2 regions of the Streptomyces sp. NPDC058045 genome follow, and region 1 is predicted to be linked to the other one. Evidence: predicted binding sites of a transcription regulator. Region 1 holds the regulator's gene; the other holds the start of a gene.
The links. Region 1 encodes HrcA, which represses chaperone genes, less so after heat shock. Its sites were predicted from a motif close to TTNGCACTCNGNNNNNCNGAGTGCNAA; they were not measured.
Positions count from the first base shown of each region.

Region 1 (10,711 bases):
CACCTAGGGCGCCGTCACGAAGTCGATGATCTCCTCCACGCGGCCCAGCAGCTCCGGCTCCAGGTCCTTGTAGGAGTGGACGTGGGAGAGGATGCGGGACCAGGCGGCGCCGGTGTTCTCGGGCCAGCCGAGGGCCCGGCAGACACCGGTCTTCCAGTCCTGCCCGCGCGGCACCCGCGGCCACGCCCCGATGCCCAGCGACGAGGGCTTCACCGCCTCCCACACGTCGATGTAGGGGTGCCCGACGACCAGGGCGTGCTCACTGGTGACGGCGGCCGCGATCCGGGACTCCTTGCTGCCGTCGACCAGGTGGTCCACCAGGACACCGAGGCGGGCGTCGGGGCCCGGCGCGAACTCGGCGACGATCGCCGGGAGTTCGTCCACGCCCTCCAGGTACTCGACCACCACGCCCTCGACGCGCAGGTCGTCGCCCCACACCTTCTCGACCAGTTCCGCGTCATGCCGGCCCTCCACATAGATCCGGCTCGCCCGCGCCACCCGCGCCCGCGCGCCGGGCACCGCCACCGATCCGGAGGCGGTGCGGGTGGGGCGTGCCGGGGTGCCGGTGGCGCGTACCAGGGTGACGGGGCGGCCCTCCAGCAGGAAGCCGCGGGGGGCCAGGGGGAAGACGCGGTGCTTGCCGAAGCGGTCCTCCAGGGTGACGGTCCCGGCCTCGCAGCCGATGACGGCGCCGCAGAAGCCGCTGCCGGGTTCCTCCACCACGAGGCCGGGCTCGGCCGGTACCTCGGGGGCGGGCTGCTGTCTCTTCCAGGGCGGAGTCAGGTCCGGCGAGTACGCACGCATTCGGCCGACGATAGGAAGAGTGGGCCGTCCGTGGGCTACGACACGCCGAAACGCAGGGCGAGTTGATCACGCTGGCGCCGGACGAATCCGGCGTCCACCACGGCCCCGTGGCCCGGTACATAGCGTGCGTCGGGCCCGCCGAGGGCGAGCAGCCGGTCCAGGGCCTCCGGCCAGCGGGCCGGGATCGCGTCGGGTCCCGCCTGCGGCGGCCCGGACTCCTCCACCAGGTCGCCGCAGAAGACGATCTCCGGGGCGCCGTCCTCGGCGGGCACCAGCACGGCCAGGTCGTGGGCGGTGTGCCCGGGGCCGACATTGGCCAGCAGCACCTGGCGGCCGCCGCCCAGATCGAGCGTCCACTCACCGCTCACCGCATGTCGATGGACACCGGCCTCCCCGGTGGCGGCGGCGGCTTCGGCGGCGGCCGTCGCCTCGGCCTCCGGCACCCCCTGCCGTACCGCGTCGGCGGCGAGTTCGGCGAGGCCGGTGGCGCCGGTCAGCAGCCGGTCCGCGCCGACCGCGGTGTACACCTCGGCGCCGGGGAAGGCGGGCGCGCCCAGTACATGGTCGAAGTGCGGGTGGGTGAGCGCGAGTTGGGTCACCCGGGGGCCGTCCGGGCCGGCCGCGCCGGGCACCGTGGCGAGCAGCGCCTCGGCCTCGGCGCGCAGCCGGGCACCCTCGGCGAGGGTGGCGCCCGCCTCGACGAGGAGGGCGGCGCCCCGTCCGGCGACCAGCCCCGCGGTGCAGTCCCAGTGGGGCAGCCGGCGGCGGGCGACCCGGGGGGTGAGCCATTCCCAGGCACCGGGGTCGGGGGCGGGAGCCGTGCGTGTCATACGACGACGCTATCCCGCGCCCTGGGGCCTGTCGTCAAACTCCCGGCTGCCCCGCGACGCCATGCACGCTCCCCCAGCTACCGCTGGGAGGCGCCCCCACTCGCCGCACCGGGCAAACGGGCGCCCGGCCGGCACACCGAGCGCACGCACCGTGGGGGCACCTCCCAGCCGCCAGGCTGGGGGAGCCGCGGCCTGATCCACGAAGATCGGGGAGACGCCCCCTGGCCCGCCGGCCCGGTCCGCCTGTACGGGTGTGATCGCCCGCCCTTGCCGGGGGCGCACCCCTCGGCCGTACACTGGGCCGGGGAAGGCTGGCACTCGTCCGCGGTGAGTGCCAGTGACGGTGCCGGGCTCGCGTCAGGCGGGGCCGGTGGTGTCTGGCACCAGACCGCGGAAGACCGCGGGGCTGTCGATCCGGGAGGTGTGCGCGGTGCTCAGTGAACGCAGGCTCGAAGTGCTGCGTGCCATCGTCCAGGACTATGTGGGCACCGAGGAGCCGGTCGGTTCCAAGGCACTGACCGAGCGGCACGGGCTAGGCGTCTCCCCGGCCACCGTCCGCAACGACATGGCGGTCCTGGAGGACGAGGGGTACATCGCGCAGCCCCACACCAGCGCCGGCCGCATCCCCACCGACAAGGGCTACCGGCTCTTCGTGGACCGGCTGGCCGGCGTCAAGCCGATGACGGCGCCGGAGCGGCGCGCGATCCAGAACTTCCTGGACGGCGCGGTCGATCTGGACGATGTGGTGGCCCGTACGGTGCGGCTGCTGGCGCAGTTGACCCGGCAGGTCGCGGTGGTGCAGTACCCGTCGCTGACGCGGTCCACGGTGCGTCATGTGGAGTTGCTGTCGCTGGCTCCGGCGCGGGTGATGCTGGTGCTGATCACCGACACCGGCCGGGTCGAGCAGCGCGTGGTGGACTGCCCGGCGCCGTTCGGCGAGAGCCCGCTGGCGGATCTGCGGGCCCGGCTCAACAGCCGGGTGGCGGGCCGCCGTTTCACCGATGTGCCGCAGTTGGTGCAGGATCTGCCGGAGGCCTTCGAGGCGGAGGACCGCGGTACGGTCTCCACGGTGCTCTCCGTCCTGCTGGAGACGCTGGTCGAGGAGACCGAGGAACGGCTGATGATCGGCGGTACCGCCAATCTCACCCGTTTCGGACATGACTTTCCCCTCATCATCCGTCCCGTGCTGGAGGCGCTGGAGGAGCAGGTCGTGCTCCTCAAGTTGCTCGGCGAGTCGACGGATTCGGGCATGACCGTACGGATCGGTCACGAGAACGCCCATGAGGGACTCAACGCAACGTCCGTGGTGTCGGTCGGCTACGGTTCGGGCGGCGAGGCAGTAGCCAAGCTCGGCGTGGTCGGCCCGACCCGCATGGACTACCCGGGAACGATGGGAGCAGTACGCGCAGTGGCACGTTACGTCGGACAGATCCTGGCGGAGTCGTAGGTGGCCACGGACTACTACGCCGTACTCGGCGTGCGCCGCGACGCTTCCCAGGACGAGATCAAGAAGGCGTTCCGGAGGCTCGCCCGCGAGCTGCACCCGGACGTCAATCCGGATCCCAAGACCCAGGAGCGGTTCAAGGAGATCAACGCCGCCTACGAGGTCCTGTCGGATCCGCAGAAGAAGCAGGTCTACGACCTGGGCGGGGATCCGCTGTCGCAGGCCGGGGGCGGTGCGGGCGGCTTCGGCGCCGGCGGCTTCGGGAACTTCTCCGACATCATGGACGCGTTCTTCGGCACCGCCTCGCAGCGCGGGCCGCGGTCCAGGACCCGGCGCGGCCAGGACGCGATGATCCGCCTCGAAGTCGAGCTGAACGAGGCCGCGTTCGGCACCACCAAGGACATCCAGGTGGACACCGCGGTGGTGTGCGGCACCTGTAGCGGTGAGGGCGCCGCGCCGGGCACCTCCGCGCAGACCTGCGACATGTGCCGCGGCCGCGGTGAGGTCTCCCAGGTCACCCGTTCCTTCCTGGGCCAGGTCATGACCTCGCGGCCGTGTCCGCAGTGCCAGGGTTTCGGCACCGTGGTGCCCACCCCCTGCCCGGAGTGCGCGGGCGACGGCCGGATCCGTTCCCGCCGCACCCTCACCGTGAAGATCCCCGCCGGTGTGGACAACGGCACCCGGATCCAGTTGGCCGGCGAGGGCGAGGTCGGACCCGGCGGCGGCCCGGCCGGCGATCTGTATGTGGAGATCCACGAGCTGCCGCACTCGGTGTTCCAGCGCCGCGGGGACGATCTGCACTGCACGGTCACCATCCCGATGACGGCGGGCGCGCTCGGCACCAAGGTGTCGCTGGAGACGCTGGACGGGATGGAGGAGGTCGACATCCGGCCGGGCACTCAGTCCGGGCAGTCGATCCCGATGCACGGCCGCGGCGTCACGCATCTGCGGGGCGGCGGGCGCGGTGACCTGATCGTCCATGTCGAGGTCACGACGCCGACGAAGCTCGACGCCGAGCAGGAGCGGGTGCTCAGGGAGCTGTCGAAGCTGCGCGGCGAGGAACGGCCTACCGGTCATTTCCAGCCAGGGCAGCAGGGCCTGTTCTCGCGGTTGAAGGACGCCTTCAACGGCCGGTGACGTAGGTGACTACCTCTGGCATATGCCAGACGTAAGGCTGGTTTCGGACGGACGCGGGGGACATGGCACCATGCGGGCATGTCCCCCGCGCTGACCGATCCTCCCTTCCTGCCGGTCGCCCGCCCGATCGTTCAGGCACCCATGGCGGGCGGTGTGTCCCACCCCCCGCTCGCCGCCGCCGTCTGCGAGGCCGGTGGCCTCGGCTTCCTCGCCGCCGGGTACAAGACGGCCGACGGCATGTACCACGAGATCAAACAGTTGCGGGGCCTCACCTCCCGTCCCTTCGGCGTCAACCTCTTCCTGCCGCAGCCCCTCTCCAGCGACCCGGCCGCCGTCGAGGTCTACGCCAACCAGCTCGCCGGTGAAGCCACCTGGTACGAGACCGAGTTGGGCGATCCGGACAGCGGGCGGGACGACGGCTACGACGCCAAGCTCGCCGTCCTCCTCGACGACCCGGTGCCCTTCGTGTCCTTCACCTTCGGCTGCCCCAGCTCCGAGGTGCTCCAGTCCCTCGCCCGTGCCGGCACCCGCACCGTGGTCACCGTCACCTCCCCCGCGGAGGCCCTCGCCGCCGAGGCCGCGGGCGCCGGGGCGCTGTGTGTGCAGGGCGTGGAGGCGGGCGGCCACCAGGGCACCCACCGCGACCTCCCCGAGAGCGAGGGCGCCGGCTCCGGCCTGCTCACCCTCCTCACCCAGGTACGGGAGGCGGTGGCGCTGCCGCTGCTGGCGTCCGGCGGGCTGATGCGCGGCGCGCAGATCGCCGCCGTGCTCGCGGCCGGGGCCGAGGCCGCCCAGCTCGGCACCGCCTTCCTCGCCTGCCCCGAGTCCGGCGCCCACGATCTGCACAAACAGGCCCTGACCAACCCGCTGTTCACCCGTACCGAACTCACCCGCGCCTTCTCCGGCCGGCCGGCCCGCGGTCTGGTCAACCGCTTCGTCCGCGAGCACGGCCGCTACGCCCCCGCCGCCTACCCGCAGGTCCACCACCTCACCGTGCCGCTGCGGAAGGCGGCCGCCCGGGCCGGTGACGCGCAGGGCATGGCGCTGTTCGCCGGGCAGGGCCACCGGCTGGCCCGCGCCATGCCCGCCGGGCGCCTGGTCGATGTGCTCGCCGCCGAACTCGACCAGGCCCGCTCCGCCGCCGCCCAGAGCGAGGGCGTATGACCGCCCCCGTCTTCGTCACCGGCGATCTCGCCCAACTGCCCCCGGACGGCGCCCCGTTCGTCCTGGACGGGCCCGAGGGGCGGCACGCCGTCTCGGTGAGGCGGCTGCGGCCCGGCGAGGCACTCGTCCTCACCGACGCCGCTGGCTGCTGGGCCCCCGCCGAGGTGCTCGCCACCGAGGGCAAGGACCGGCTGCTGGTACGCCTCGGGCCGGTGCGCGAGGAGCCCGCCGCCCGCCCCCGGATCACCGTCGTCCAGGCCCTGCCCAAGGGCGACCGCGGTGAGCTGGCCGTGGAGACCATGACCGAGACCGGCGTCGACCGCATCGTGCCGTGGTCCGCCGCCCGCTGCGTCACCCAGTGGAAGGGCGACCGCGGGCAGAAGGCGCTCGGCAAGTGGCGCGGCACCGCCCGGGAGGCCGGGAAGCAGTCCCGCCGGGTGCGGTTCCCGGAGGTCACCGAGGTCATGACGGGGCGTCGGGTCGCGGAGCTGCTGGCCGGTGCGCGGCTGGCCGCCGTCCTGCACGAGGACCCGGCGCACTCCGGCGAACCCCTCGCCACCACCGCGCTTCCCGAGGACGGCGAGATCGTGCTCGTCGTCGGTCCCGAAGGCGGAGTGTCACCCGAGGAGATCGCCCTCTTCACCGAGGCCGGCGCCCGCGTCTGCCGCCTCGGCCCCACCGTGCTGCGCACCTCGACGGCCGGGACCGCGGCCACCGCCCTCCTCCTGGGCCGCACCGGCCGCTGGTCGTAGGGGCCGGCCCGGGACCGCCACCGGAGGAGAACCGATGGAACTCGCCAAGTGATCAGAACCGGTCACCTGCCGCCGCCGGGCTGCCTAGGCTGACGGTGTGACACAGCCTGGGTACCTTCGGTTTCCGCATCTGCACGGCGAGTTGCTCGCCTTCACCGCTGAGGACGACGTCTGGATCGCCCCGCTCGACGGCGGTCGCGCCTGGCGGGTGAGCGCCGACAACATGCCGGTCGACCACCCCCGTATCTCGCCCGACGGCACCACCGTCGCCTGGACCTCCACCCGGGACGGGGCGCCCGAGGTGCTGGTGGCGCCCGTCGACGGCGGGCCCGCCACCCGCCTCACCCACTGGGGCAGCAACCGCACCCGCGTCCGCGGCTGGACCCCGGACGGGCGGGTCCTCGCCATCACCACCCACGGCCAGGCCTCCATCCGCCGCACCTGGGCCCGCGCGGTCCCCCTCGACGGCGGCCCGCACACCACCCTGCCGTACGGCCCGGTCGGCGACGCGGCGTACGGGCCGGACGGGCGGGTGCTGCTGCTCTCGGTGACGATGGGCCGGGAGGCCGCCTGGTGGAAGCGGTACCGCGGCGGCACCGCGGGCAGGCTGTGGATCCAGCAGCCCGCGGACGGCGAAGTCCCGGACGCCACACCGGAGTTCACCCGTATCCACCAGGACCTCGACGGCAATATCGAGTACCCGATGTGGGTCGGCGGGCGGATCGCCTTCCTCAGTGACCACGAGGGCGCCGGCGCCGTCTACTCCTCCCTGCCCGACGGCGGCGACCTGCGCCGCCACACCCCCGTCGACGCCCCCGTCGAGCCGCTGCCCGGCCACTACGCCCGGCACGCCGCGACCGACGGCACCCGCGTCGTCTACACCGTCGCCGGCCGCCTCCACCTCCTGGACGACCTGGACGGCGCCGAACCCCGCCCGCTGGACATCCGCCTCGGCGGGCAGCGCACCGACCTCGCCCCGCACCCGGTGAGCGCCGGCCGCTGGTTCGGCACCGCCTCCCCGGACCACACCGGCCGCGGCAGCGCCGTCTCGGTACGCGGCGCGGTGCACTGGGTCACCCACCGCGAGGGCCCCGCCCGCGCCCTGGCCGCCGAACCCGGCGTACGCACCCGGCTGCCCCGCACCTTCCGCGCCGACGGCGAGGAGCACGTGGTGTGGGTGACGGACGCCGAGGGCGACGACGCGCTGGAGTTCGCGCCCGCCACCGGCACCGCACCCGGCGCCACCCCGCGCCGGCTCGCCGCGGGCCGCCTCGGCCGCGTCCTCGGCCTGGCGGTGGCCCCCGACGGAGGCAGGGTCGCGGTCGCCTCCCACGACGGGCGGGTGCTGCTGGTGGAGCGGGACAGCGGCGAGGTCCGCGAGGTCGACCGCGGCGAGTACGGCCCCGCCACCGGCCTCGTCTTCTCCCCGGACTCCTCCTGGCTGGCCTGGTCCCACCCGGGACCGGAACCGCTGCGCCAGTTGAAGCTCGCCGGCACCGCCGACCTCACCGTCAGCGAGGCCACCCCGCTCCGCTTCCGCGACTTCGCGCCCGCCTTCACCCTCGACGGCAAGCACCTCGCGTTCCTCTCCGCCCGCTCCTTCGACCCCGTCTACGACGAGCACGTCTTCGACCTGTCGTTCGTCGAGACCACCCGCCCGCACCTCATCACCCTCGCCGCCACCACGCCCTCACCGTTCGGGCCGCAGCGGCACGGGCGGGCCGTGGAGGCCCCCGACAAGGACGAGACCCCGGACAGCGAGGGCGCCCCCGTCACCCGGATCGACCTGGACGGGCTCGCCGACCGCATCGTGCCCTTCCCGGTGGACGCCGCCCGCTACGGCACCCTGCGCGCCGCCAAGGACGGTGTGCTCTGGCTGCGGCACCCGGTCACCGGAACCCTCGGCTCCGGCCGTGCCGACCCGGAGGGCGCCGAACCGCAGACCGAGCTGGAACGCTATGACCTGGTCCAGCGGCGGGTGGAGCATCTCGCCCCGGACGCCGACCACTTCGCCGTCACCGGCGACGGCAAGCGCGTCCTGCTGTGGAGCGACGGCAAGCTGCGGCTGGTGCCCAGCGACCGCCGCGCCCCCGCCGAGGAGGACGGCGACAGCCACCTCACCGTCGACCTGTCCCGCGTCCGGCAGACCGTCGACCCGGTCGCCGAGTGGCGGCAGATGTTCGAGGAGAACGGCCGCCTGATGCGGGACAACTACTGGCGGCCCGACCTCGACGGCGTCGACTGGGACGCCGTCCTCGCCCGCTACCGCCCCGCCCTCGACCGCATCGCCACCCACGACGACCTGGTCGACGTGCTGTGGGAGGTGCACGGCGAACTCGGCACCTCGCACGCCTACGTCGCCCCGCCCGGCGGCTGGATCTCGCCCGACGTCCGGCAGGGCCTGCTCGGCGCCGACCTCTCCCGGCACGAGGACGGGCTGTGGCGCATCGACCGCGTCCTGCCCTCCGAGACCTCCGACCCGGACGCCCGCTCCCCGCTCGCCGCACCCGGAGTCGCGGTGCGCGCGGGGGACGCGGTCATCGCCGTCGCCGGCCGCCCCGTCGACCCGGTCACCGGCCCCGGACCGCTCCTCGTCGGCACCGCGGGCCGCCCCGTGGAACTCACCGTCTCCCCGGCGGACGGCGGTGAGGTACGGCACGTCGTGGTGGTGCCGCTCGCCGACGAGGAACCGCTGCGCTACCACGACTGGGTCGCCGGCCGCCGCGCCCATGTCCACACCCTGTCCGAGGGCCGCCTCGGCTATCTGCACGTCCCCGACATGCAGGCCCCCGGCTGGGCACAGATCCACCGCGACCTCAGAGTCGAGGTCGCCCGCGAGGGCCTGGTGGTGGACGTACGGGAGAACCGCGGCGGGCACACCTCGCAGCTCGTGGTGGAGAAGCTGGCCCGCCGCATCATCGGCTGGGACCTGCCCCGCGGGATGCGGCCCTACAGCTATCCGCAGGACGCGCCGCGCGGCCCGGTCGTCGCCGTCGCCAACGAGTTCTCCGGATCCGACGGCGACATCGTCAACGCGGCGATCCGCGCCCTCGGCATCGGCCCCGTCGTCGGCACCCGCACCTGGGGCGGCGTCATCGGCATCGACAACCGCTACCGCCTGGTCGACGGCACCGCCGTCACCCAGCCCAAGTACCCCTTCTGGCTTGAGGGTTACGGCTGGGGGGTGGAGAACCACGGGGTCGACCCGGATGTGGAGGTGGCGGTGGCGCCGCAGGACCACGTCGCGGGCCGCGACCCGCAGCTCGACGAGGCGGTCCGGATCGCGCTCGCCGCCCTCGTGGAGAACCCGGCGAAGACCCCGCCCCAACTCCCGCCGCCCCGCCACTGATCCGGGCGGGCGGCACCGTCCGGCCGTCGCCCGGCGCCCGTTGTCCACAGGCGCCGGGCCCCTGCCGGCCGACGGCGGATAACATGCCCGCGTACCAGCCGATCACGGGTCTGCCCGGCGCCTTGGTCCCACGGGGCCGCCGGGCGGACCCCGGCGCAGCACACCGCTGAGGAGGGGTGACCGTGGCCGGAGAGCCGCAGCCCGACTGCCTGTTCTGCAAGATCATCGCGGGCGAGGTCCCGGCGACCATCGTCCGGGAGTCCGAGACGACCGTCGCCTTCCGCGACATCAACCCCCAGGCGCCCACCCACGTCCTCGTCATCCCGCGGGCGCACCACCGCGACGCGGCCGCGCTCGCCGAGGCGGAGCCGCAGGTCGTGGCCGACATACTGCGGGAGGCCGCCGCGGTCGCCGCCGACGAGAAGATCGACGCCACCGGGTACCGGGTCGTCTTCAACACCGGCCCCGGCGCGGGCCAGACCGTCTTCCACACCCACGCCCATGTACTCGGCGGCCGCGGCTTCGAGTGGCCGCCCGGATAGACCGGACGCGTCAGACCGCAGCAGCCGCGCCGCCTGGAGGGGAGTCCCGTGTCCGTGCGTGAACTGGTGGTGCTGGGCACCGCGGGCCAGGTGCCCACCCGCCGCCGCAACCACAACGGCTACGTCCTGCGCTGGGACGGCGAGGGCTTCCTCTTCGACCCCGGCGAGGGCACCCAGCGGCAGATGCTGCACGCCGGGGTCGCCGCCCACGACCTGAACCGCCTCTGCGTCACCCACTTCCACGGTGACCACTCCCTCGGCCTGGCCGGCGTCATCCAGCGGATCAACCTGGACCGGGTACCGCACCAGATCACCGCCCACTACCCGGCGAGCGGCCGCCACTTCTTCGAGCGGCTGCGGTACTCCACCGCGTACCACGAGACGGTGCCGATCACCGAGGTGCCCGCCACCGGCGACGGCGTCCTCGCCACCACCGAGGCGTACACCCTGCGCACCCGGCGCCTCTCGCACCCGGTGGAGTCCTTCGGCTACCGCGTCGAGGAACCGGACCGGCTGCGGATGCTGCCCGAGCGGCTCGCCGCACACGGCATCGGCGGACCCGACGTGGGCCGCATCCAGCGCGAGGGCACCCTGCGCGGGGTGCCGCTCGCCGAGGTGAGCGAGGTGCGGCGCGGGCAGCGGTTCGCCTTCGTGATGGACACCCGGCTCTGCCCCGGGGTGCACGCCCT
Region 1 covers NZ_JBHVRR010000002.1:159,011-169,721, reverse strand. Annotated here, with positions in the region: gene ACFVST_RS02420 (DUF3097 domain-containing protein) at 4-804, opposite strand; gene ACFVST_RS02415 (MBL fold metallo-hydrolase) at 840-1,634, opposite strand; gene hrcA (heat-inducible transcriptional repressor HrcA) at 2,065-3,081, shown strand; gene dnaJ (molecular chaperone DnaJ) at 3,082-4,215, shown strand; gene ACFVST_RS02400 (nitronate monooxygenase) at 4,294-5,379, shown strand; gene ACFVST_RS02395 (16S rRNA (uracil(1498)-N(3))-methyltransferase) at 5,376-6,131, shown strand; gene ACFVST_RS02390 (S41 family peptidase) at 6,229-9,480, shown strand; gene ACFVST_RS02385 (histidine triad nucleotide-binding protein) at 9,663-10,022, shown strand; gene ACFVST_RS02380 (ribonuclease Z) at 10,071-10,711, shown strand, end outside.

Region 2 (10,711 bases), on a different contig from region 1:
GGGACCCGTCCCGGTCCGACCTCGCGCCCTTCCTCCGGGAGCTGCCCAACGCGCAGCTCTACCCCGTCGGCAAGACCTCCTGGGGCGAGGTCAGCGCCGCCATCAAGAAGAACATCGGCAACGCGGTCTCCGACCACGGCAACCCCGAGGCCATCCTCACCCAGCTCCAACGCCAGGCCGCCGGCGCCGAGGGCGCCTCCTAGGCCGACCGGACCCCGGCACCGGGCACCGCGTATCGTCGCCGCCATGTCCGCCCCCGCCGAGCGCCCGCTGTCGTCCCTTGAGGAAGGCATCCTCGCCTTCGAAGGGCGCGACTGGCCCGCGCCCGGCGCCAAGGAGCGCGCCATCCGCGAGCAGTTGGACCTCGCCCCCGTCCGCTACTACCAGCTCCTCAACGCCCTCCTCGACGACCCCCGTGCCCTGGCCCACGCCCCCGTCACCGTCAACCGCCTGCGCCGGGTCCGCGCCGCCCGCCGTACGGAGCGCTGATCCGGCGGCGCGTGGGTAGGGTCAGCCCATGGGCAGCCTTCCGGACTCCTTGCCGACGCCGCGGACCGCAGCCGGGCGCGACGGCCTCGCCGCACTCACCGCCCGGCCCCAACAGGCCGTGATCGCCCTCGACTTCGACGGCACCCTCGCCCCGATCGTGCCCGACCCCGACCAGGCCCGCGCCCACCCCGACGCGGTGCCCGCACTCGCCGCACTGGCCCCCCGGGTGCGCTCGGTCGCCGTACTCACCGGCCGCCCCGCGGCCCTCGCCGTCCGCTACGGCGGCTTCGCCGGGGTGCCGGGCCTGGACCACCTCGTCGTCCTCGGCCACTACGGCACCGAACGCTGGGACGCGGCCGACGGCACCGTACGGGCGCCCGCCGAGCACCCCGGGCTTCCGCCGGTGCGGGCCGAACTGCCCGGGGTGCTGGAGCGGGCCGGGGCGTGGCCCGGCGTCCGGGTCGAGGAGAAGGGCCGCTCGGTCGCCGTGCACACCCGCCGCGCCGACGACCCCGGGGCCGCGTTCGAAGCCCTGCGGCAACCTCTGGCCTCGCTCGCCGCCCGGCACGGCCTGATCGTCGAACCGGGCAAGCTGGTACTGGAGTTGCGCCCACCCGGCATGGACAAGGGCGCCGCCCTCACCTCCTATGTGCGCGAGGTCGGCGCCGGGACGGTCCTCTATGCCGGGGACGACCTGGGGGACCTGCCGGCCTTCGCCGCCGTGGACAAGCTCCGCTCACAGGGCGTACCGGGCCTGCTGGTGTGCAGCGGCAGCACCGAGGCGACCGAACTGGCGGACCGCGCCGACCTGGTGGTCGACGGCCCGTCCGGAGTGGTGTCCCTACTCGCCGCCCTCGCGGCAACGCACTAGTCCAGCGCCTCCAGGGCGTGGAGCTGGTCCAGGAACCAGCGGGCCGGGGGGAGGGCGGTGGCGGCCTCGGCGAGGCGGGCGCTGCGTTCGGCGCGTTCCGTGGGCGGTTGGGACAGTGCCCGGTGCAGCGCGTCCGCGGTGCCGACCACGTCGTACGGGTTGACCGTGAAGGACAGCTCGCCCAGCTCCTCGTGGGCGCCGGCCTCCCGGGACAGCACCAGGGAGCAGCCCTCCTCGGAGACCACCGGGATCTCCTTGGCGACCAGGTTCATCCCGTCCCGGATCGGGTTGACCAGCGCCACGTCGGCCAGCCGGTACGCGGCGAGCGAGCGGGCGAAGTCGTCCTTGAGGTGCAGCACCACCGGCGTCCAATCGCCGCGGCCGAACTCGGAGTTGATCTCGTCCGCGAGCCGGGCCACCTCCGCCGTGTAGTCGCGGTAGACGGCCAGGTCCTGCCGGGACGGGTAGGCGAAGGCGAGGTGCACCACGTGCCCGCGCCACTCGGGCCGCTCGGTCAGCAGATGCCGGAAGGCGAGCAGCCCGCGGACGATGTTCTTGGACAGCTCGGTGCGGTCCACCCGCACCACGGTGCGGCGGGGGCGGCCGTCGGGCGCCAGGCCGATCTGCTCGCGCAGCGCCGTCAGCCGCTCGTCCACGTCGGGTGTGCGGGCCCGGCCGCGCAGGAACTCCCCGTCGGCGCCCAGCCCGTGCACACCGATCGCGGTGCCGCCGGTGCCGCCGGGCAGCCGGTCGGCGCAGCAGTCGGCGAAGGCGCCGGCCCAGCGGTGGGTGAGGAAGCCGAGGCGGTCCGCGCCCAGCATCCCGGTCAGCAGTTGCCCGGCGATGTCGTCGGGCAGCAGCCGGAAGTAGTCGGGCGGCGCCCACGGTGTGTGCGAGAAGTGGCCGATCCGCAGATCGGGCCGGAGCGCCCGGAGCATCCCCGGCACCAGCGCCAGGTGGTAGTCCTGCACCAGCACCGCGGCCCGCGGCGCCGCGTCCTCGGCGAGCGCCTCCGCGAAGGCCCGGTTGTAGGTCTCATAGGCGGCCCAGCGGCGCCGGAACGCGGCGTCGAAGACCGGTTCCAGCGGCGTCTGGTACAGCATGTGGTGCACAAACCAGAGCACCGAGTTGGCGATGCCGTTGTACGCGTCGGCGTGCACCGCCGGGTCGACGGTGAGCATCCGCACCCGCTGCCCCGCGGTGTCCCCCGGGTCGAGCCGCCCGTCGTCGGTGGCGGTCGCGGCCCGCCGGTCGCCCTCGCCGAGCGCGGCGCACACCCACAGGGCGTCCGTCTCGGGGCCGATCGCGGAGAGCCCGGAGACCAGGCCGCCGCCACCGCGGTGGGCGGTCAGGGTGCCGTCGTCCGCGGGGCGGTAGGCGACCGGCCCGCGGTTGGAGGCGACGAGGACCTGCGCAGCCTGAGAATGACCCATACCCGGAACCTAGCCACCGCGCCCGGCCACCAAACCGCCGCGGACCGGGCCTCCGGAGCCCTCTACGCGGCGTCCCGGGAGGTGTACTCCGTGATCGAGGCCATCGGCGGCCGCTCCTCGGTGTCCACCGGGAACGTCCGCGGTTCGAAGCCGTTCTCGCCGCGTACGTACTGGGTGAGCTCCGGCCGCAGCAGATGCCCGCGGGCAAGCCGGACCTGTGCCGTGCGGTAGATCGCCGCGGACATCCGCCCCAGCGCCTGCCCGTCCTGGTGCCGGTGGCGCCGCACCCCCACATCGACCTGGGCCAGCGCGTCCAGGCCCACCGTGTGCAGCGCGTCCACCAGCAGCCCCAGCTCCACGCCGTAGCCCACCGGGAACGGCAGCCGCTCCAGCAGCGAGCGGCGGGCCGCGTACTCGCCGCCGAGGGGCTGGACGAAACCGGCCAGTTGCGGCCAGTGCATATTGAGCAGTGGGCGCGCCACCAGCTCGGTGACCCGGCCGCCCTGCCCGCCGCCGGCCGCGGCCGCCAGTGGCCGGTCGTACATCGCCTTCACCAGGTGGACCTCCGGGTCGGTGAGCAGCGGGCCGACGATGCCGGTGACGAAGTCCGCGGAGAACTCGGTGAGATCGGCGTCCACGAAGCAGACCACGTCCCCGCCGGTGACCAGCAGCGAGCGCCACAGCACCTCGCCCTTGCCGGGCAGGGCGGGTATCCGCGGCAGCACCGAGTCCCGGTGCACCACCCGCGCCCCCGCCGAGGCCGCCACCTGTGCCGTACGGTCCGTGGAGCCCGAGTCCAGTACCACCAGCTCGTCCACCAGCGGGGCGGCCGGCGCCATCAGTTCGCGGCGGATCACGGTGGCGATCCGGCCGACCGTCGCCTCCTCGTCGAGCGCCGGCAGCACCACGCTCACCGTGCTGCCCGCCGCCCGCTTCGCGGTGAGCAACTGCTGCATCCCGCGGTCGCGCACCGACCAGGAGCGCCTGGTCAGCCAGCGCTCGACCTCCTCCAGCACCGTTCTTCTCCCTCTCCCCGCCCGCCCGGCTGTGATCCATCTCGCGCTTCGGACGGCTGTCTCAACCCTCCGGGCCTTCGGTTACAGTCTTGAACAACGCGGATGACCGTCGCATGTCGGGGTCGGTCCGTGCCAAACGCACCGGATCACCCGCTGATCCCGGAGCCATACCGCTCATCCAGAGGGGCAGAGGGATACGGCCCGTTGAAGCCCCGGCAACCCTCCAGCCGGTTCTCGTTCCGACCGCGTCACGGTCCACCGCGGGGCCCCGGCTAGGGCAGGTGCCAATTCCGTCTCGTGGCGAGATGCGCCGCGGGGAAGATGAGGAGAGAGGGCCTCGCCACCATGGCTGTGCAGACAGTGAGCCGTTCCGACGACGCGACTTCCGTGGACCTCGGTCCCGCCTCCGGACTCTCCTGCCGGGAGTGCGGCGAAAGGTTCCCGCTGGGCCCCGACTTCGCCTGTGCGAGCTGTTTCGGCCCTCTGGAGGTCGCCTACGACCTCCCGCTGGGCGACCCGGAGGCACTGCGCCGGAAGATCGAGTCGGGCCCGGACAACCTCTGGCGGTACGCTCCGCTGCTGCCCGTCCCCGCCGACGTCGCCGAGAAGCCGAATCTGAACCCGGGCTGGACCAAGCTGGTCAAGGCCGACAACCTCGCCCGTGAACTGGGCGTCACCGGCGGCCTGTTCATCAAGGACGACTCCGGCAACCCGACGCACTCCTTCAAGGACCGCGTCGTCGCCCAGGCCATCGAGGCCGCCCGCGCCTTCGGCTTCACCACCCTCTCCTGCTCCTCCACCGGCAATCTCGCGGGCGCCGTCGGCGCCGCCGCGGCCCGCGCCGGCTTCCGCTCCTGCGTCTTCATCCCGCACGACCTGGAGCAGGGCAAGGTCGTGATGGCCGCGGTCTACGGCGGCGAACTCGTCGGCATCGAGGGCAACTACGACGACGTCAACCGCTTCTGCTCGGAGCTGATCGGCGACCCGCTCGGCGAGGGCTGGGGCTTCGTCAACGTCAACCTCCGGCCCTACTACGGCGAGGGCTCCAAGACCCTGGCGTACGAGATCTGCGAGCAGCTCGGCTGGGAGCTGCCGGACCAGCTCGTCATCCCGATCGCCTCCGGCTCCCAACTCACCAAGATCGACAAGGGTCTTCAGGAGCTGATCAAGCTGGGCCTGGTCGAGGACAAGCCGTACAAGATCTTCGGTGCGCAGGCCGAGGGCTGCTCCCCGGTGTCCACCGCCTTCAAGGCCGGTCACGACGTGGTCCGCCCGCAGAAGCCGGACACCATCGCCAAGTCCCTCGCCATCGGCAACCCGGCCGACGGCCCCTACGTCCTCGACATCGCGCGCCGCACCGGCGGCACGGTGGAGGACGTCGACGACGAGCAGGTCGTGGACGCGATCAAGCTACTGGCCCGCACCGAGGGCATCTTCGCCGAGACCGCGGGCGGGGTGACGGTCGGTGTGACCAGGAAGCTGATCGAGGCGGGCGCCATCGACCCGGCGCTCACCACGGTCGTCCTGAACACCGGCGACGGCCTGAAGACCCTGGACGCGGTGGCGCCGACCACCGGGCCGACGGCGACGATTCGGCCGAACCTGGAGGCGTTCCGCGCCGCGGGACTGGCCGGCTGACGGGTTCGGATTCATCCCCGCGCCCCGGAACGGTGCCCTGACGGGCAGCCATCAAGGGGCACCCCCACGAGATTTCTGAGGTGAGATGTATGAGCGTGAAGGTCCGTATTCCCACGATTCTTCGTACCTACACCGGCGGACAGTCCGAGGTGGTCGCGGAGGGGGCGACGCTGAGTGAGGTGATCGCCGATCTGGAGAAGAACCACACCGGGATCGCGGCCCGAGTCCTGGACGACCAGGGCAAGTTGCGCCGTTTCGTCAATGTGTATGTGAATGACGACGACGTCCGTTTCGAGCAGGGGCTGGAGACGGTGACGCCGGACGGCGCGGGCGTCTCGATCATCCCGGCCGTGGCCGGCGGCTGCTGATCTGTCAGGGGCCGGATGGTCCCCCGCGGTCACGAATTGCCCCCTCCGCTCTATTACAAGCGGAGGGGGCAATTCTGCATGGTTGAACGCGGTAAGGTTGGGGAACACGCCTTGCCCGCCGCGACGGACGCCTGCCGGAGCCGGGCTGAACTGCGGTAAGAAGCAGTCAAATTGCTCTGTTCTTTTAGGCGTTTCACGGCCTTTGCCCGGCCCGACTTGCCCCGGAACTCCATGAATTCTCCTCATACTTCCGTTCTGGCGCTCCGAGATTTCTCGTTCGGATGACCTGTTGCAGACGGCAGTTGGACAGATACATTCAGCCGCGGTCGAGGCGTTCCGGCGCACACCTCCATTCACTGGGGGGTGAGTTCTGACCCGGGTCCGCGAAGTGCGGTCCTGTGCAAGGGCCAGTAATAGGGGAGTTAGGCATGGCTCAGGGCACCGTCAAGTGGTTCAACGCGGAGAAGGGCTACGGCTTCATCGCGGTCGACGGTGGTGCGGATGTATTCGTCCACTACAGCGCGATTCAGATGGACGGCTACCGCACCCTGGAGGAAGGCCAGCGGGTCGAGTTCGAGATCTCGCAGGGCCAGAAAGGACCGCAGGCGGACATGGTCCGCGTGGCCGGCTGAAGCGCCGACTGAAGAACAGCGATCTTCACAGAGGGTCCGCACCCCGCCCGGGGTGCGGACCCTCTCACGTGTCCGGGGACGGCCCCGCGCCCACCCCTCAACGGCTTCGCTGCGCGAAGTCTCCTTGCGCCCTCCCGTCGCCCGGCCACCGCCCCTCAACGGCTTCGCTGCGCGAAGTCTCCTTGCACTCTCTGGTGCCGAGTGCTAATCATTGGCGTTAGCACTCTGAAGGTGAGAGTGACAGAAGGACCGGGTCGGTGAGGCCCGTCGGCCGGGTGGGGCAAGGAACCACGCAGGCAGGCAGGCCGTCCGTCGCGGGCGCCAGCGCGGTCCGGAGCAATCGCCCCCATGCTCGTGGCAGGGCACGGGGGGACCTGTCCCGGGAGGACCACTTCACATGGCCAAGATCATCGCGTTCGACGAGGAGGCACGGCGCGGCCTTGAGCGCGGCATGAACCAGCTCGCCGACGCCGTCAAGGTGACCCTGGGCCCCAAGGGCCGCAACGTCGTCCTTGAGAAGAAGTGGGGCGCCCCCACGATCACCAACGACGGCGTCTCGATCGCCAAGGAGATCGAGCTGGAGGACCCGTACGAGAAGATCGGCGCCGAGCTGGTCAAGGAGGTCGCCAAGAAGACGGACGACGTCGCCGGCGACGGTACGACCACCGCCACCGTTCTCGCCCAGGCGCTCGTCAAGGAGGGCCTGCGCAACGTCGCCGCGGGTGCCAACCCGATGGCCCTCAAGCGCGGCATCGAGAAGGCCGTCGAGTCCGTCTCCGCCGCCCTGCTTGAGCAGGCCAAGGACGTGGAGACCAAGGAGCAGATCGCTTCCACCGCCTCCATCTCCGCCGCCGACGTCCAGATCGGCGAGCTGATCGCCGAGGCCATGGACAAGGTCGGCAAGGAAGGCGTCATCACCGTCGAGGAGTCCCAGACCTTCGGTCTGGAGCTGGAGCTCACCGAGGGTATGCGCTTCGACAAGGGCTACATCTCGGCGTACTTCGCCACCGACATGGAGCGTATGGAGGCGTCGCTCGACGACCCGTACATCCTGATCGCCAACTCCAAGATCGGCAACGTCAAGGACCTGCTGCCGCTGCTGGAGAAGGTCATGCAGTCGGGTAAGCCGCTGCTGATCATCGCCGAGGACGTCGAGGGCGAGGCCCTGTCGACCCTGGTCGTCAACAAGATCCGCGGCACCTTCAAGTCCGTCGCCGTCAAGGCCCCGGGCTTCGGTGACCGCCGCAAGGCCATGCTCGGCGACATCGCCATCCTCACCGGCGGCGAGGTCATCTCCGAGGAGGTCGGCCTCAAGCTGGAGAACGCCGGTCTGGAGCTGCTGGGCCGCGCCCGCAAGGTCGTCATCACCAAGGACGAGACCACCATCGTGGACGGCTCCGGCTCCGCCGACCAGGTCCAGGGTCGCGTCAACCAGATCCGCGCCGAGATCGAGAACTCGGACTCGGACTACGACCGCGAGAAGCTCCAGGAGCGCCTGGCGAAGCTGGCCGGCGGCGTGGCCGTCATCAAGGCCGGTGCGGCCACCGAGGTGGAGCTCAAGGAGCGCAAGCACCGCATCGAGGACGCCGTGCGCAACGCCAAGGCGGCCGTCGAGGAGGGCATCGTCGCCGGTGGTGGCGTGGCCCTGCTCCAGGCCTCCGCGGTCTTCGAGAAGCTGGAGCTTGAGGGTGACGAGGCGACCGGCGCGCAGGCCGTGAAGCTCGCCCTGGAGGCCCCGCTGAAGCAGATCGCCGTGAACGCCGGCCTTGAGGGCGGCGTCGTGGTGGAGAAGGTCCGCAACCTCACCCCGGGTCACGGCCTCAACGCCGCGACCGGCGAGTACGTGGACCTGGTGGCCGAGGGCATCATCGACCCGGCGAAGGTGACCCGTTCCGCGCTGCAGAACGCCGCCTCCATCGCCGCGCTGTTCCTCACCACCGAGGCCGTCATCGCCGACAAGCCGGAGAAGGCCGCCCCCGCGGGCGCCCCGGGCGGTATGCCGGGCGGTGACATGGACTTCTGATCCGTCCCGACGGATCGGCCGGTCCCGCGCAGAGCGCAACCGAGGGCGGCACCCCTTCCTCACGGAGGGGTGCCGCCCTCGGGCGTTTCCGGCTGCCGCCCGGGGCACCAAGAGGCCGGCCCTTTTGAAGAAAGTACTTGCCAACTCGGAAAGTACTTGCCATGGTGTGGGTATGGCGATGAACGAGATGGATCCGGCCGCCGCGCTCGCGCAGGCGCAACAGCTCAAGACATCGGTGGACCGGCGCTCGCACTGGGTGGTCCGCTATCAACTGGCGTACGGGACGGTCTCGTTCGCCATGGTGCTGACCCTCGGGCTGCTGAGAGGGCCGCTGGGCGTCGGGCTCAGCATGGGCCTCTGGATGTCGGCGATCCTGGTGCTGAGCGTGTACGCGGCACGGCAGCCGGTCGCGCACCGCGGGATGGCCGCGACGCACGGCGTGATGATCGGCGTCTGGGCCGTGCTGTACGGGATCGTGCTCGGCTTCGGTGTCGCGTTCTTCCGCGGCGAGCTGGTCTGGTGGCTGCCGGGCGCGGTCCTGGTGGCGCTGCCCGGATTCGGGGCGGCCTGGGTCACGGCCAGGCGGGTGCGGGCATGAACCATCCCCGGCACGCGCTGGACGAGGTGATCCACTCCCCGGTCCGGTTCTCCATCGTGGCGACGCTGGCGGCAGCCGAGAAGGCGGAGTTCGGCTACGTCCGCGACGCCGTCGAGGTGAGCGACTCGGTGCTGTCCAAACAGGCCGCCACGCTGGAGAAGGCCGGCTACGTCAAGGTCACCAAGGGGTACGTCGGCAAGCGCCCGCGGACCTGGCTCTCGCTCACCCCCCAGGGCCGCGAGGCGTTCACCGCGCATGTCGAGGCCCTGCGAGCGGTGATCGAACGCACCGGAAACCCCGCTCCCACCTGACGTCCCGCCGCCGGTGGGGCCGCGACTACCCGTCGAGGGCCCGGCGGAGGTGGCCCCCCGTGCCGGTGAGGAGGGTGGTCGCGGTGGGGGCGTCCACGTCGGCGAGGATCATCAGGATGGCGGTTTTGACCTCGCCGTCGGCCGCGGTGAGTGCCGTCTCGATGGTCTCGTCGGAGGCGCTGGTGGCGAGGGCGACGATGCGGCGGGAGCGGGCGCGCAGCTTCTCGTTGGAGGCGCGGACGTCCACCATCAGGTTTCCGTAGGTCTTGCCGAGGCGGATCATGGTGATGGTGGACAGCATGTTCAGCACCAGCTTCTGCGCGGTGCCCGCCTTCAACCGGGTGGAGCCGGTGAGGAGTTCGGGGCCGACGACGACCTCGATGCCGTGTTCCGCGGCGGCGGCCAGCGCGCTGTCCGCGTTGCAGGACAGGCCGACGGTGAGCGCGCCGAGCCCCCGGGCGTGCTGCACCGCGCCGATCGCGTACGGGGTGCGGCCGGAGGCGGAGATGCCGACGACCACGTCCCGTTCGGTGAGCCGTAGCGCGTCCAGGTCGGCCGCGGCCAGGTCCCTGGAGTCCTCGGCGCCCTCGACCGAGGTGACCATCGCGCCGGGGCCGCCCGCGATCAGGCCGACCACCTCGGCCGGGTCGGTGTTGAAGGTGGGCGGGCACTCGCTGGCGTCGAGGACGCCGAGGCGGCCCGCGGTGCCGGCGCCCGCGTAGATCAGGCGGCCGCCGCGGGCCATCCGTTCCGCGGTGCCGTCGATGGCGGCGGCGATCCGGGGCAGTTGTTCGGCCACGGCGGCGGGCACGGTGGCGTCCTCGCCGTTCATGATGCGGGCGATCTCGGCGGTGGACAGCCGGTCGATCTCGGCCAGTTCGGGGCGGAACGCCTCGGTGGTGAGGGTCTCCAGCTCGGCTCGCAGCTCGCGGTACTCGCCGCCGTCCCCGGGGTGACCGGAAGTGTCGGCGGGTCCGGAGGTTCCGGCGGCGTCGGGGGTACCGGGGTTTCCGGAGTGCCCGGAGGCGTCGGTGGTGGAGGTCATCTGGTGTGGCTCTTTCCGGTGCATACCGTGGGGTTCGGCGGGGGTGTGGGGGGAGGGGCCCGGGTCAGCGGACGCCGGGAGTGCGGGGGGCGTGCCGGTGCGCCAGGGCCTCGTAGGTGGCGGAGAGCGCGGGGGCGGCCGTCTCGTAGGTGCGCTGTGCCACGCCGACGAACAGGCAGTCCACGACGAGGAGTTGGCTGGTGCGGGAGGACATCGCGGCGGGGCGCAGCTCGCTCTCGCGGGCGGTGGAGGTGGTCAGCACATGGTCCGCGTACTGACTGACCGGG
Region 2 covers NZ_JBHVRR010000044.1:10,345-21,055, reverse strand. Annotated here, with positions in the region: gene ACFVST_RS23020 (extracellular solute-binding protein) at 1-203, shown strand, start outside; gene ACFVST_RS23015 (DUF3263 domain-containing protein) at 247-489, shown strand; gene otsB (trehalose-phosphatase) at 518-1,360, shown strand; gene ACFVST_RS23005 (trehalose-6-phosphate synthase) at 1,357-2,793, opposite strand; gene ACFVST_RS23000 (glucosyl-3-phosphoglycerate synthase) at 2,856-3,809, opposite strand; SAM riboswitch class I at 3,981-4,137, shown strand; gene thrC (threonine synthase) at 4,155-5,447, shown strand; gene ACFVST_RS22990 (ubiquitin-like small modifier protein 1) at 5,537-5,815, shown strand; gene ACFVST_RS22985 (cold-shock protein) at 6,244-6,447, shown strand; gene groL (chaperonin GroEL) at 6,845-8,470, shown strand; gene ACFVST_RS22975 (hypothetical protein) at 8,643-9,068, shown strand; gene ACFVST_RS22970 (winged helix-turn-helix domain-containing protein) at 9,065-9,379, shown strand; gene murQ (N-acetylmuramic acid 6-phosphate etherase) at 9,405-10,424, opposite strand; gene ACFVST_RS22960 (MurR/RpiR family transcriptional regulator) at 10,489-10,711, opposite strand, start outside.
Region 2: the regulator HrcA is predicted to act here: its motif matches at 6,629-6,655, upstream of groL (chaperonin GroEL).